Regions from separate parts of the Bradyrhizobium sp. PMVTL-01 genome, predicted to be linked through region 2. Evidence: predicted binding sites of a transcription regulator. Region 2 holds the regulator's gene; the other holds the start of a gene.
What was found. The regulator PhoB, encoded in region 2, activates phosphate uptake and scavenging genes when phosphate is short. The targets are predictions, from matches to a motif close to TGTCATNNANCTGTCAT.
Positions count from the first base shown of each region.

Region 1: the regulator PhoB is predicted to act here: its motif matches at 1,561-1,577, upstream of ugpB (sn-glycerol-3-phosphate ABC transporter substrate-binding protein UgpB).

Region 1 covers NZ_CP193982.1:97,118-104,172, forward strand. Annotated here, with positions in the region: gene ACRQ5Q_RS00435 (CaiB/BaiF CoA transferase family protein) at 43-1,245, shown strand; gene ugpB (sn-glycerol-3-phosphate ABC transporter substrate-binding protein UgpB) at 1,632-2,951, shown strand; gene ugpA (sn-glycerol-3-phosphate ABC transporter permease UgpA) at 3,000-3,881, shown strand; gene ugpE (sn-glycerol-3-phosphate ABC transporter permease UgpE) at 3,881-4,729, shown strand; gene ACRQ5Q_RS00455 (sn-glycerol-3-phosphate import ATP-binding protein UgpC) at 4,743-5,828, shown strand; gene ACRQ5Q_RS00460 (Hsp20 family protein) at 6,124-6,549, shown strand; gene ACRQ5Q_RS00465 (DUF1150 family protein) at 6,600-6,872, shown strand; gene ACRQ5Q_RS00470 (AMP-binding protein) at 6,980-7,055, opposite strand, start outside.
Region 2 covers NZ_CP193982.1:8,203,539-8,210,593, forward strand. Annotated here, with positions in the region: gene ACRQ5Q_RS39545 (OpgC domain-containing protein) at 1-211, opposite strand, end outside; gene apaG (Co2+/Mg2+ efflux protein ApaG) at 438-830, shown strand; gene ACRQ5Q_RS39555 (Hsp33 family molecular chaperone) at 892-1,899, opposite strand; gene argF (ornithine carbamoyltransferase) at 2,037-2,960, opposite strand; gene ACRQ5Q_RS39565 (aspartate aminotransferase family protein) at 2,960-4,168, opposite strand; gene ACRQ5Q_RS39570 (GcrA family cell cycle regulator) at 4,622-5,134, shown strand; gene phoB (phosphate regulon transcriptional regulator PhoB) at 5,242-5,949, opposite strand; gene phoU (phosphate signaling complex protein PhoU) at 5,972-6,688, opposite strand; gene pstB (phosphate ABC transporter ATP-binding protein PstB) at 6,700-7,055, opposite strand, start outside.

The DNA.
Region 1 (7,055 bases), 400 kb from region 2:
CTAGGCCTGTGATCCAATGATCGACACAGGGGAAGCGAAGGCATGACCGAAGCAGCAACGGGCGCAATGAGTGGACTGCGCGTCATCGATCTCACGCGCGTGCTCGGCGGTCCCTACTGCACCCAGATCCTCGCCGACCACGGCGCCGACGTCATCAAGGTCGAGCCGCCGGCAGGTGACGAGGTGCGCGAATGGGGCCCTCCCTTCCACGAGGAGGACGCGGCCTATTTCGTCGGCATCAACCGCAACAAGCGCTCGATCGGCCTCGACCTCGCTTCCGAAGGCGGCCGCGTCGTGCTGCTGAAGATGCTGGAGACGGCCGACGTCCTGATCGAGAATTTCAAGCCGGGCACGCTGGAGAAATGGGGCATCGGCAACGATGTGCTCAGCGAGAAATTCCCGCGCCTCGTGCATTGCCGGATCTGCGGCTTCGGCGCCGACGGGCCGCGCGGCGGCAATCCCGGCTATGATGCCATCATCCAGGCCATGACCGGCATGATCGCGGCGACCGGCTCGCCGGAGAGCGGGCCGATGCGGATCGGCGTGCCCTTGGTCGACATCACCACCGGCCTCTATGCGGCGATCGGCATCCTGATGGCACTTTCCGAGCGGCAGCGTTCGGGCAAGGGCCAGTTTCTGGAGACGACGCTATACGAGACCGGCCTTGCCATCATGCATCCGCACACCGCCAACTATTTCATGCATGGCAAGCCGCCCTCGCTCACCGGCAACGAGCATCCGAACCTCGTGCCCTACGCGATCTTCCCGACCAAGACCGACAACATCTTCATCGGGGTCGGCAATGACGGCACCTTCCGCAAGCTCGCCAAGGAGATCGGCAAGCCCGAGCTCGGCACCGATCCGCGCTTTGCCCGCAACAAGGACCGCATCGCCAATCGCGAGGCGCTTCGCGCCGAGCTCGCCGCGGTGTTCAGCCGGCACGAGGCCGAGCCGCTGTGCAATCGCCTGCTCGCGGCGGGCCTGCCCGCAGGTCCCGTGCAGAAGATCGACCAGGCGTTGACGAACCCGCACACGATCTACCGTGGCGATATTATCGAGAAGGACTGGTACAAGGGCGTGGCCTCCCCGATCCGCCTCGATCGCAGCAAGCCGAGCCTGCGCCGCGTGCCGCCGAAGTTCAGCCAGCACGCAGCCGAGGTGCTGGGCGAGTTCGGCTACTCCAAATCCGAGATCGACGCGATGGTCGCAAAGGGCACCGTCTGCGGCCCCGAGCGCAAGCGCTGAGCCAAGACACAGATCGAGCGACAGCGCAGGTGCGCTCCCTTCCCGCTTGCGGGAGAGGGTCGGGGAGAGGGGGTCGCCGCAGCGGGACAATCCCTAGAGGAGAAAGCCTCACCCGCGCCTTCGGCGCGACCTCTCCCGCAAGCGGGAGAGGTTAAGGAAGTCCGGAGCCGATCGTTTGCCTCGCATCATCCAATGCCGCACTGCGGCGCGCGCACGCATGTGCGGCGCGAACGGCTGCGGCTGGCAGCGCCGCATTCGCCTATTTGACGGCTTCCCTTTTCCCGCGCTTGCCGCTTTCGTTTCGGCCGCTTACACAGTCATGTGAACGTCATATGGCGCTGCTAGCGCAAGCGCTTCTTGAGTGACGGGCAAGGGAGGTTTTCTTGATGGCTCTTCGACATTTTGGCGCGGCTGCTGCTGTTGCACTCACGGTTGGTCTCGGCGCCTCGCCGGCCCTGGCCGTGACCGAAATCCAGTGGTGGCATGCGATGACCGGCGCCAACAACGACGTTATCGTCAAGCTCGCCAACGACTTCAACGCGTCGCAGACCGACTACAAGGTGGTCCCGACCTACAAGGGCAGCTACCCCGACACGATGAACGCCGGCATCGCCGCGTTCCGCGCCGGCAACGCCCCGCACATCATGCAGGTGTTCGAAGTCGGCACCGCAACCATGATGGCCGCGACCGGCGCCGTGAAGCCGGTCTACAAGCTGATGGCCGAGACCGGCGAGAAGTTCGATCCGAAGGCCTACCTGCCCGCGATCACCGGCTACTACTCGACCTCGAAGGGCGAGATGCTCTCGTTCCCCTTCAACTCATCGTCCACCGTCACGTGGATCAATCTCGATGCGCTCAAGAAGGCCGGCATCGCCGAGCCGCCGAAGACCTGGCCGGAAGTCTTCGACGACGCGAAGAAGCTCAAGGCCGCCGGCTACACCACCTGCGGCTTCTCCGGCTCGTGGGTCACGTGGGTCAATCTCGAGCAGCTCTCGGCCTGGCACAACGTGCCGCTCGCCAGCAAGGCCAACGGCCTCGACGGCTTCGACACCGTGCTTCAGTTCAACGGTCCACTCCAGGTCAAGCATCTCGAAAACCTGGTCGAGCTCCAGAAGGACAAGACCTACGATTATGCCGGCCGCACCAACACCGGCGAGGGTCGCTTCACTTCCGGCGAGTGTCCGATCTATTTGAGCTCCTCGTCGTTGTTCGCAAACATCAAGGCGCAGGCCAAGTTCGCCTTCACCGCCGTCCCGATGCCCTACTATCCCGACGTGCAGGGCGCGCCGCAGAACTCGATCATCGGCGGCGCTTCGCTCTGGATCATGGGCGGCAAGCCGGCCGATGAATACAAGGGCGTGGCAAAGTTCCTGACGTTCCTGTCGGACACCGACCGCCAGGTCTGGATCCACAAGGCCTCCGGTTATCTGCCGATCACGAAGGCCGCCTACGACAAGGCCAAGGCCGAAGGCTTCTACAAGGATCAGCCTTATCTCGAAACGCCGCTGCTCGAATTGACCAACAAGGAGCCGACCGACAATTCGCGGGGCTTGCGCCTCGGCAACATGGTGCAGCTCCGCGACGTCTGGTCGGAGGAGATCGAGCAGGCACTCGCCGGCAAGAAGACTGCCAAGCAGGCGCTGGACGCCGCGGTCGAACGCGGCAACACGATGCTGCGGCAGTTCGAAAAGACCGCCGCGAAGTAAGGCGACTGGCGGCAGGCCGAACACCCGGCCTGCCGCTTCCGGGGCATCATGCAAAAGCAAGCCATTTTCCAATCGAAGCTATTACCCTACGCGCTGGTTGCGCCGCAGCTCGCGATCGTCCTGATTTTCTTCTATTGGCCGGCCCTGCAGGCGGCGGTTCAATCGTTCCTGCTCCAGGACGCCTTCGGCCTCTCGACCAGCTTCGTCTGGTTCGACAATTACATCGAGCTGTTGAGGGAGCCCGCTTATTTCGAGGCGGTCGTCCGCACCTTCTTCTTCTCGTTCGCCATCGCGATCTCGTCGCTGTCGTTTGCACTGCTGCTCGCCGTGATGGCCGACAAGCCGCTGCGCGGCTCGATGCTCTACCGCACGCTGCTGATCTGGCCCTATGCGGTAGCACCGCCCGTGGTCGGCGTGCTCTGGATCTTCATGCTGCATCCCTCGCTCGGCGTGATCTCGCGCTACCTGCGCGCCGCCGGTGTCGACTGGAATCCGCTGCTGGACGGCAATCAGGCCGCGGGTCTCATCATCCTCGCCGCCGCGTGGAAGCAGATCTCGTATAACTTCCTGTTCTTCCTCGCCGGCCTGCAGGCGATCCCGAAAAGCGTGTTCGAGGCCGCCGCGATCGACGGCGCGCGGCCGATGCGCAGGTTCTGGACCGTGACCTTCCCGCTGCTGTCGCCGACCATCTTCTTCCTGCTGGTCGTCAACATCGTCTACGCCTTCTTCGACACGTTCGGCATCATCGACACCATGACCCGCGGCGGTCCCGGCACCTCGACGGTGACGCTGGTCTACAAGGTCTACTCGGACGGCCTGCTCGGCGGCAATCTCGGTAGCTCCGCGGCGCAATCGGTGATCCTGATGATCATGGTCATCGTGCTCACCGGCATCCAGTTCCGCTTCGTCGAACGCAAGGTGACGTACTGATGGTCGAGGACGAGGGCATCAGGCGCTACGTCGCCCATTTCATCCTCTGGATCGGAATCGCGATCGTCGCATTCCCGGTCTACATCGCGATCGTCGCCTCGACCCAGGACAACGCCCTGATCGCGAACGGCCAGATGTCGCTGCTGCCGGGCGGCCACTTCTTCGAGGTCTACTACCAGACCATCTTCGTCGGCACGAGCGGCGCGACCCGCGAGCCCGTCGGCAACATGATGCTGAACTCGCTGGTGATGGCGCTGGCGATCGCGATCGGCAAGATCGCGATCTCGATCATCTCGGCCTACGCGATCGTGTATTTCCGCTTTCCTTTCCGGATGTCGATCTTCTGGATCATCTTCATCACGTTGATGCTGCCGGTCGAGGTCCGCATCTACCCGACCTACAAGATCGTCGCCGACCTGCACATGCTCGACAGCTATGCGGGCCTGGCGCTGCCGCTGATCGCCTCGGCCACGGCGACGCTGCTGTTCCGCCAGTTCTTCATGACCGTGCCTGACGAGCTGCTCGAGGCCTCGCGCATCGACGGCGCCGGCCCCTTGCGCTTCTTCTGGGATACGCTGCTGCCGCTGTCGCGCACCAACATGGCGGCGCTATTCGTGATCCTGTTCATCCTCGGCTGGAATCAATATCTCTGGCCGCTGCTCATCACCACCCGCGACGACATGCAGACCATCCAGGTCGGCATCCGCAAGATGATCACCACCACCGACGCGCTGACCGAATGGCCGATCGTGATGGCGACCGCCGTGCTGGCCATGCTGCCGCCGGTGTTCGTCGTCCTCGCCATGCAGAAGCTGTTCGTGCGCGGCCTGGTCGAGACGGAAAAGTAACAAGCGAGTTTTCATGGCCAACGTCACCCTGCGCAACGTCCGCAAGACCTACACCGGCGGCTTCGAGGCAATCAAAGGCGTCGACGTCGATGTCGCCGACGGGCAGTTCTGCGTGCTGGTCGGACCAAGCGGCTGCGGCAAGTCCACGCTGCTGCGCATGGTCGCTGGCCTCGAGACCGTCACCGGCGGCGAGATCGACATCGGCGGCCGCGTCGTCAACCAGATCGAGCCGGCCGACCGCGACATCGCGATGGTGTTCCAGAACTACGCGCTCTATCCGCATATGAGCGTCTACAACAACATGGCCTACGGCCTGCGCAACCGCGGCATGGCCGAAGCCGAGATCAAGACCCGCGTCGAGGAAGCCGCGCGCGTGCTCGAGCTCTCCGCCATGCTGGAGCGCAAGCCGCGCCAGCTCTCCGGCGGCCAGCGCCAGCGCGTCGCCATGGGCCGCGCCATCGTGCGCCAGCCGAAGGTGTTTTTGTTCGACGAGCCGCTGTCGAATCTCGACGCCAAGCTGCGCATCGCGATGCGGGTCGAGATCCGCAAATTGCAGCGCCGCCTGAACACGACGTCGATCTACGTCACTCACGACCAGCTCGAGGCGATGACCCTCGCCGACATTCTGGTTGTGATGAACGGCGGCCAGGTCGAGCAGGTCGGCAATCCCCTGGCAATCTACGAGAAGCCGGCGACCACTTTCGTGGCCTCCTTCATCGGCGCGCCGCCGATGAATCTGATGTCGACGCGCCCCGACGAGATCAAGTCGCAGCTGGACGGCGCCGCTGACGAGGCCGGCATCGTCGGCATCCGCCCCGAGGATTTCGTCATCACCGACCAGACGCCTGCCGGCGGTGTCGCATTGCCGCTGACCGTGGAGGCCATCGAGCGCGTCGGCGCCGAGACCTTCGTCTACGGCTCCCGCGAGCAGGAAGACCAGCGCGTCGCCGCCACCCCTGGCGAGCTGCCGCCCGGCGAGGTCATCGTTCGCATCCCCGGAACCGACGCGCCCGCCATCGGCCAGAAGATCCGCGTCGCGGCGGTACGGGCGAAGCTGCATTTGTTCAGCGGCGACGGGCGGACTCGGATCGAGGCCTGACGGGTTCCGGCGCCTGCTCCATCAAGAAGCGCGAAAACAACCCCATGCACAGTAGCAGGGGGTCTGTTTTCATTGGGATAAATCGCCCCGCGGATTCGTCCTGCCGGCGCTTCTCGGGTCACGACGAATTGTAAGCATTTTGTGCGATGGCAGAGCCGTGGGCGGCGAAGCGGCCCATCCACAGCCCCCCGGCTACGTCCTTGAACCCACAAGCGGATATGCCCATATTGCTGACCAAGGGGTGCCTTGATGGGCCCCGAAACACCAAAGTCGCTTCGAGAGGACTTTGTAAACTATGTCTCGTGTTCCCACGTTATCCAGTCCGTTCCTGCTGGGCTTCGACGAGATCGAGCGCGTGCTCGACCGCGTCGTCAAGGGCGCCGACGGCTACCCTCCCTACAATATCGAGAGGTGTGACCGTGCGGACGGCCAACCCGAGCGCTTACGCATCACGCTGGCGGTCGCCGGCTTCACCCGCGACCAACTCGATGTAACCATTGAGGAAAACCAGCTCGTGATCCGCGGGCGGCAGCAGGACGACAAGACCCGGCAATACATCCATCGCGGCATCGCCGCGCGCCACTTCCAGCGCACCTTCGTGCTGGCGGAGGGGATGCTGGTGCTGGGTGCGGATCTGAAGAACGGGTTGTTGTCGATCGACCTCGCCCGGCCTGAACCGGAGAGGATCGTTAAGACAATCGCTATCAATGAGCACGAATAATGGAACGAGTAGCGGACTCGACCGCTTAGTTCGTCAGAGGAGTCGAGACCATGAGTGAAGGTCACGTTGCGTTCGAATACGAAGCCAAGAACGTCTCTCCGGAGACGCTGGCAACCCTGGGCGAAGGCCATATCGCCTATGTGAAGCAGATCCGTTCCGAGGACGTACCGGACCTGTTCCCCGAGGCGCCCAAGATTGCGCCGGGCCTCAAGCTCTTCGCGCTCCACGCCGCCGACGGCACGCCGATCATGCTGACCGACAGCCGCGAAGCCGCGATCGCCAACGCCTGGAGCAACGAGCTGCAAGCCGTCAGCGTGCACTGAGCGCGCGTCGCACGCCGCATCGGTAAGTTTTAAGCGGGCATGCCTTCGCAGGAAGGCATGCCCGTTTTCACGTGAGAACCGTCAGTGCTTGGTCTTGCGCAGACAACTTAACCACCCGAGCGACCCGCCAGCCGCGCACGGATATCCGGCTTCAGCACTTTGCCGACCTTGGAGCGGGGCAGA
Region 2 (7,055 bases):
CGCTGAAGCCGTAATTGCGGATCGTGAACCACGTCAAAAGGCTCGTCGGCAGATGGTCGATGAAGATCAGCCACAGCGCCAGCCCACGGAACAGGTCAAGGCGGAGTTCGCGCTCGCCGATGGCGGGCAGCGTGATGGCGGCTGCACGCGGCTCCGCAGGTTTGGCGGTTCCTGCGATGCTCGATCCCGTCACTTGGTCGGCAATGGTCATCGGGGCCTAAAAACCCTCACCCAAATCGCGACGTTGAAGGAGTGTACCGGTCCGGCCGTCATCTCGCAAAGCGGCCGGATCACATGGGGGTGTCTCCCCCCTGGGGATGTCATCCCTTGGGGATTCTTTCCTTGGGGTGTACTTCCTCGCCAATTCTGGCGGCACGATGTCGCCAAAACCGCCTCGGGGTTTGGTTCCGACGCCGGATTTCGGTATGATGGCAGCCATGTACCGCGCCGTGACCCGCCAGATCGAAGTGACCGTCGAGCCGAACTTTGTTCCGGAGCAGTCGTCGGCCGACCGCTCCCGCTATTTCTGGTCGTACACCATCGTCATCACCAATTCCGGCGACGAGACGGTGCAGCTCAAGACGCGGCACTGGATCATCACCGACGCCACCGGTCGCCAGCAGGAGGTCAGGGGCGAGGGCGTGGTCGGCGAACAGCCGACGCTCGCCCCCGGCGAGCGGTTCGAATACACTTCCGGCGTGCCGCTCACGACCGCATCCGGCTTCATGACCGGCCGCTACCAGATGGTCAGCGAAACCGGCGAGCGCTTCGAGATCGACGTGCCGACGTTCTCGCTAGACAGCCCGGATAACAAGCGGGTGTTGAATTAGCACCGTGCCGTACCTCCACATCGTCGTTGCTTCGCTGCGCTTGCAATGACGGAGGATGGACTTACGCGTCCTCGACGCCCGCCTCGTGCGGCGTGAACTGGTAGACCGACGAACAGAACTCGCAGGTCACGACGACCTTGTCGTCCTTCACCATCGCCGCGCGGTCGTCGGGCGAGAAGCTCTTCAGCATGGACGCGACCGCGTCGCGCGAGCAGGAGCACTGCGCCTTCAGCGACAGCGGCTTGAACACGCGTACGCCACGCTCGTGAAACAGGCGATAGAGCAGCCGCTCGCCGGAGAGCTCCGGATCGATCAGCTCGACGTCCTCGACGGTCTCGATCAGCGAGCGCGCCTCGACCCAGGCGTCGTCCTCGGCGACACTGTGCGCCTCGACACCTTCGGGCGCATCGCCGGGATGCAGGTCCGCCTGCCGCGCGCGCTCGGGAGCCTTCGGCAGGAATTGCATCAGCATCCCGCCGGCGCGCCAGCGATGCTTGCCGCCGTCGCTCGAGCGCCACTCCTCGCCGACGGCGAGGCGCACCTTGGTCGGGATCTGCTCGGAGCGCAGGAAATATTCGTGGGCGGCATCTTCCAGGCTGCCGCCGTCGAGCGCGACGAGGCCCTGGTAGCGGCTCATGTCGGGGCCCTGATCGATGGTCATCGCAAGATGACCGCGGCCGAGCAGCGTGCCGGAATCCTTCGCCGTGCCGACGCGCGAGGCGTCGTAGCGGGCATAGGCCCGCAGATGATCCGGCGCCTTGTAGTCGACGACCAGGAACGACACCGGGCCGTCGGTCTGGGCCTGCAGGATGAAGCGGCCCTCGAATTTCAGCGCCGAACCGAGCAGCGTCGCCAGCACGATCGCCTCGCCGAGCAGCTTGCCGACAGGCGCTGGATAATCGTGCTTGGTCAGGATGTCGTCGAGCGCAGGGCCAAGCCGCACCAGGCGACCGCGCACGTCGAGCGCGTCGACCTCGTAAGGCAGCACGGCGTCGTCGACCGGAACCGCTGATGGCGCGCGGACCGGGCCTTCAGGCCCGGTTTTCATGTCAGGGGATTGGAAAACCATGGCGCTTTATCTGGGGTCGGAGAGCCGGGAATGGAAGGGGGTGTGTTCCGGCGATCGGATCTCGTGCACGCGAGTACAAATTCCGTGTCGTCCTGACGAAAGTCAGGATGACGATCCAATATTACGCGACCGCGCCGCTACTTCACCGCGTCGAAGCACCAAGCCAGAATGCCCTTCTGCGCGTGCAGGCGGTTTTCGGCCTCGTCGAACACGACCGATTGCGGGCCGTCGATCACCTCGTCGGTGACCTCCTCGCCGCGATGGGCCGGCAGGCAGTGCATGAACAGCGCGTCGGGCTTGGCCAGCGACATCAGCTTCGCATTGACCTGATAGGGCTTGAGCACGTTGTGACGGTGCTCGCCTTCCTTGTCGCCCATCGACACCCAGGTGTCGGTGACGACGCAGTCGGCGCCCTTCACGGCGGCCTCGGGATCAGAGCCGAGCACGATCGGCGCGCCCGTCGCCTTGATCCAGTCGCGCATCGCCTTCTTCGGCGCGAGCTCCGGGGGCGTTGCCACATTGAGCTGGAATTTGAAGCGCTCGGCGGCATGCGCCCAGGAGGCCAGCACGTTGTTGTCGTCGCCGGTCCAGGCCACCGTCCGGCCCTCGATCGGGCCGCGATGCTCCTGATAGGTCATGAGGTCCGCCATGACCTGGCAGGGATGCGAGCGCCGCGTCAGGCCGTTGATGACCGGCACGGTCGCATTCGCCGCAAGCTCCAGCAGCGCCTCATGGTTGAGGATGCGGATCATGATGGCATCGACATAGCGCGACAGCACGCGCGCGGTGTCGGCGATGGTCTCGCCGCGGCCGAGCTGCATCTCGGCGCCGGTGAGCATGATGGGCTCACCGCCGAGCTGGCGCATGGCGACGTCGAACGAGACGCGGGTGCGCGTCGAGGGACGCTCGAAGATCATCGCCAGCGTCTTGCCTTCGAGCGGCTTCACCGGCTGCTGCGCCTTCTGCTTCGCCTTCATGGCGGCGGAGGCGTCGAGCATGCTCTTGAGCTCCGACAACGGCAGCTCGTTGATGTCCAGGAAGTGCTTCGGCGACTTGCTCATCAGCTTGCAGCCCGCTTGGTCTGACTGGACGAGATCGCAGCGCAGGCGCGCTCCAGCCGCGCAACGCTGTCCTCGATCTCGGCCTCGGTGACGATCAACGGCGGCAGGAAGCGCACGACATTGTCGCCGGCGCCGACCGTGAGCAGCTTTTCATTGCGCAAGGCCGCAACGAGATCGCCCGAGGGCACCACGGCCTTGATGCCGATCAAGAGGCCCTCGCCACGCACCTCGCTGACGACGTCAGGGTGACGGTCGATCACGGAGGCGAGCTTCTGCTTGAGCAGCAGCGACATCTTCTGCACGTGGTCGAAGAAGCCGGGCTTGAGCATGATGTCGAGCACGGCATTGGCAGCCGCGATCGCCAGCGGATTCCCGCCGAACGTGGAGCCGTGCGAGCCGGGCCCCATGCCGGCTGCCGCCTCCGCGGTGGCCAGCACCGCGCCGATCGGGAAGCCGCCGCCGAGCGCCTTGGCGAGCGACATCACGTCAGGTGTGACGCCGGTGCGCCGATGCGCGAACAGATCTCCGGTGCGACCCATGCCGGTCTGCACCTCGTCGAAGGCGAGCAGCAGGCCCTTCTCGTCGCAGAGCTGACGCAGCGCCTTGAGGAAGGCGGGCGTCGACGATCGCACGCCGCCCTCACCCTGGATCGGCTCGAGCAGGATGCCGGCGGTCTGCGGACCGATCGCCTTCTTGACGGCTTCGATGTCACCATGCGGGACCTGGTCGAAGCCGTCCATCGGCGGGCCGAACCCTTCAAGATATTTTGCAGATCCCGTCGCAGCGAGCGTCGCCAGCGTGCGGCCGTGGAAGGCGCCCTCGAAGGTGATGATGCGGTAGCGCTCCGCATGGCCCTTGGAGAAGTGATGATGGCGGACCAGCTTGATCACGCCTTCCAGCGCTTCGGCGCCGGAATTGCAGAAGAACACGAAGTCCGCGAAGCTTTCCTGGCACAGACGCGCCGCGAGTTTCTCGCCGTCCGGGCTCTGGAACAGGTTCGACATGTGCCAGAGCTTGGTCGCCTGCTCCTGCAACGCCTTGACCAGCGCGGGATGGGCATGGCCGAGCGCGTTGACGGCGACGCCCGAGGTGAAATCGAGATAGCGCTCGCCATTGGTCGCGATCAGCCAGCAGCCTTCGCCGCGCTCGAAACCGAGGTTGGCCCTGGCGAAAACGGGGAGCAAATGCGGCGCGGCGCTGTCAGTCATGACGATCACTTGATGTTGCGGACGGCCTGAAGCGCTCACGCAGCGCACCATCAACCGGCCCGGAAAACGAAACGTGCCGCCTTTTAAGGGCGGCACGTGGCACTATCTTATGCCGGGTAGAACGGGTGTCAATGCCGCCTGAAAGCCCCGGGAAACGCTGAATCCGTAGTCTTGCGGTGCCGGATTTGCGGGGTTTTTGCCACGGAACATGTGGAAGCGAGTCGGCTGACTCTTGCGCGTGAGTCACGCCATATTGTAGCGTTTGGCTTGTCAGATACGACATCTCGTGCAGCAGTTCTGATCCTCTAAGTCCTCATGTACCGGCGTAAACGTTCGGGCGTTCTGGTTACGCCCGGCGAGCCTTAAGGGATTCTGGCGGCACGGGTTTTTCGAGGCTTAGGCATTCGCCGCGAGGCGCCAGGACGGCAGCCGCACGGCGAGGGAAAGGGTGCAATGACGGTTTTGACCTGGTCCGACGATCGCGTCGAGCAGCTGAAAAAGCTCTGGGAGGCCGGATTGTCGGCCAGCCAGATCGCAGCCGAGCTCGGCAACGTGACCCGTAATGCCGTGATCGGCAAGGTGCACAGGCTCGGCCTGTCGGGCCGCGCCAAGAGCCCCTCATCGGCAGCTCCCCGGCCGCGCAAGGCGCGCCCGGCTCAGCACATGATGCGGGTCAGCCGCCCGATTGCGCGCGGCAACACCGCGCTGGCGCAGGCCTTCGAGGTCGAGGTCGAGGCAGAGCCTGTGACCTACGACAACGTGGTGCCGATGAGCCAGCGGCTGTCGCTGCTCGAGTTGAACGAGGCGACCTGCCACTGGCCGGTCGGCGATCCCTCGAGCCCGGATTTCTTCTTCTGCGGCGGCAAGGCGCTCTCCGGCCTGCCCTACTGCGCCCAGCATTCGCGCGTCGCGTATCAGCCCGCGGCCGACCGCCGTCGCGCGCCGGCAAAGCCCGGCACGCGCTGAGCACGGCTTTAAACTACCTCGTCCCGACGTGAGGCCGGGACGACAACCGAGACATAAACAAGCGCGCCACGTGGCGCGCTTTTTGTTTGGCTTGCTCGAAGCCGCTCTCAGGTCTGCTCGGCCTTCGCAAAGCGATCGTCGAGCGCGTAGCCGGCGCCGCGGACGGTGCGGATCGGGTCCTGCTCGCGGCCGAGATTGAGCAGCTTGCGCAGGCGGCCGATATGGACGTCGACGGTGCGCTCGTCGATGTAGATGTCGCGGCCCCAGACACTGTCGAGCAGCTGCTCGCGCGAGAACACGCGACCGGGATGCTCGAGGAAGAACTCGAGCAGGCGATACTCGGTCGGACCGAGATCGATCGGCCGGCCCGAGCGCGCGACGCGGCGCTTCTCGCGGTCGAGCTCGATGTCGCCATAGGCGAGCACGGTGGCGAGCCGCTCGGGGCTGGCGCGCCGCAACAGGCCCTTCACCCGCGCCAGCAGCTCGGGCACCGAGAACGGCTTGACGATGTAGTCGTCGGCGCCGGTCGCAAGCCCCCGCACCCGCTCGCTCTCCTCGCCACGCGCGGTGAGCATGATGATCGGTAGCTGCTTGGTCTCGGGACGGGTGCGCAGCCTCCGGCACAGCTCGATGCCGGAGAGCCCCGGCAGCATCCAGTCGAGCACGATCAGGTCGGGGATGTGCTCCTTGAGGCGGGTGTCGGCATCGTCGCCGCGCATCACCGTCTCGACGTCATAGCCGTCGCCTTCGAGGTTGTAGCGGAGAAGCTCGGTGAGAGCTTCCTCGTCCTCAACCACCATGATGCGTGCGCCCATCGGCTCGTCGCTCCTTGAGTCTTCAGGTATTCGGGACCGTCGTGGCGAAGGTCGTCATGTCGCCCTTCGGCCGCTTGTCGGTGATGGCCTGACCCTCGATCATGTAGAACACGGTCTCGGCGATGTTGGTGGCGTGGTCGCCGATCCGCTCGATGTTCTTGGCACAGAACATCAGATGGATGCAGAACGAGATGTTGCGCGGATCCTCCATCATGTAGGTGAGGAGTTCGCGGAACAGCGAGGTGCAGATGGCGTCGACTTCCTCGTCGCCCTTCCACACCGCCATCGCCGCCGGCAGATCGTGCGCGGCATAGGCGTCCAGCACCGACTTGACCTGCTGCTGCACGAGGTCGGTCATGTGCTCCAGGCCGCGGAACAGTTTGAGCGGATGGAAGTCGGCATCGAGCGCGGCGACGCGCTTGCCCATGTTCTTGGCGAGGTCGCCGATGCGCTCGAGGTCGGTCGCAACGCGCATGGCGCCGACGATCTCGCGCAGGTCCACCGCCATCGGCTGGCGGCGGGCGATCGTGAGCACGGCGCGCTCCTCGATCTTCTTCTGCAGCGCGTCGAGCTCGGCATCGGTGGTGACGACGCGCTGGCCGAGCGCGACGTCGCGGCGGATCAGCGCGTCGACGGAATCGACGATCATGCGCTCGGCGATACCGCCCATCTCGGCGACGAGCCGAGTGAGCTCCTGGAGGTCGGTGTCGAAGGCCTTTGCGGTATGTTCAGAACCCATGTCCCGTCTCCTCAGCCGAACCGGCCGGTGATGTAATCCTGCGTGCGCCGATCGCTCGGCGACGTGAAGATCTTGCTGGTGTCGTCGAACTCGATCAGCTCGCCGAGATACATGAAGGCGGTCTTGTCGGAGACGCGCGCCGCCTGCTGCATGTTGTGGGTAACGATCGCGATCGTGTAGTTCTCGGACAATTCCTGGATCAGCTCCTCGACCTTGGCGGTCGAGATCGGGTCGAGCGCCGAGCAGGGCTCGTCGAACAAAATCACTTCAGGGCGGACCGCGACGGTGCGGGCGATGCAGAGGCGCTGCTGCTGGCCGCCGGAGAGCGACAGGCCCGAGGCGTTGAGCTTGTCCTTGACCTCGTTCC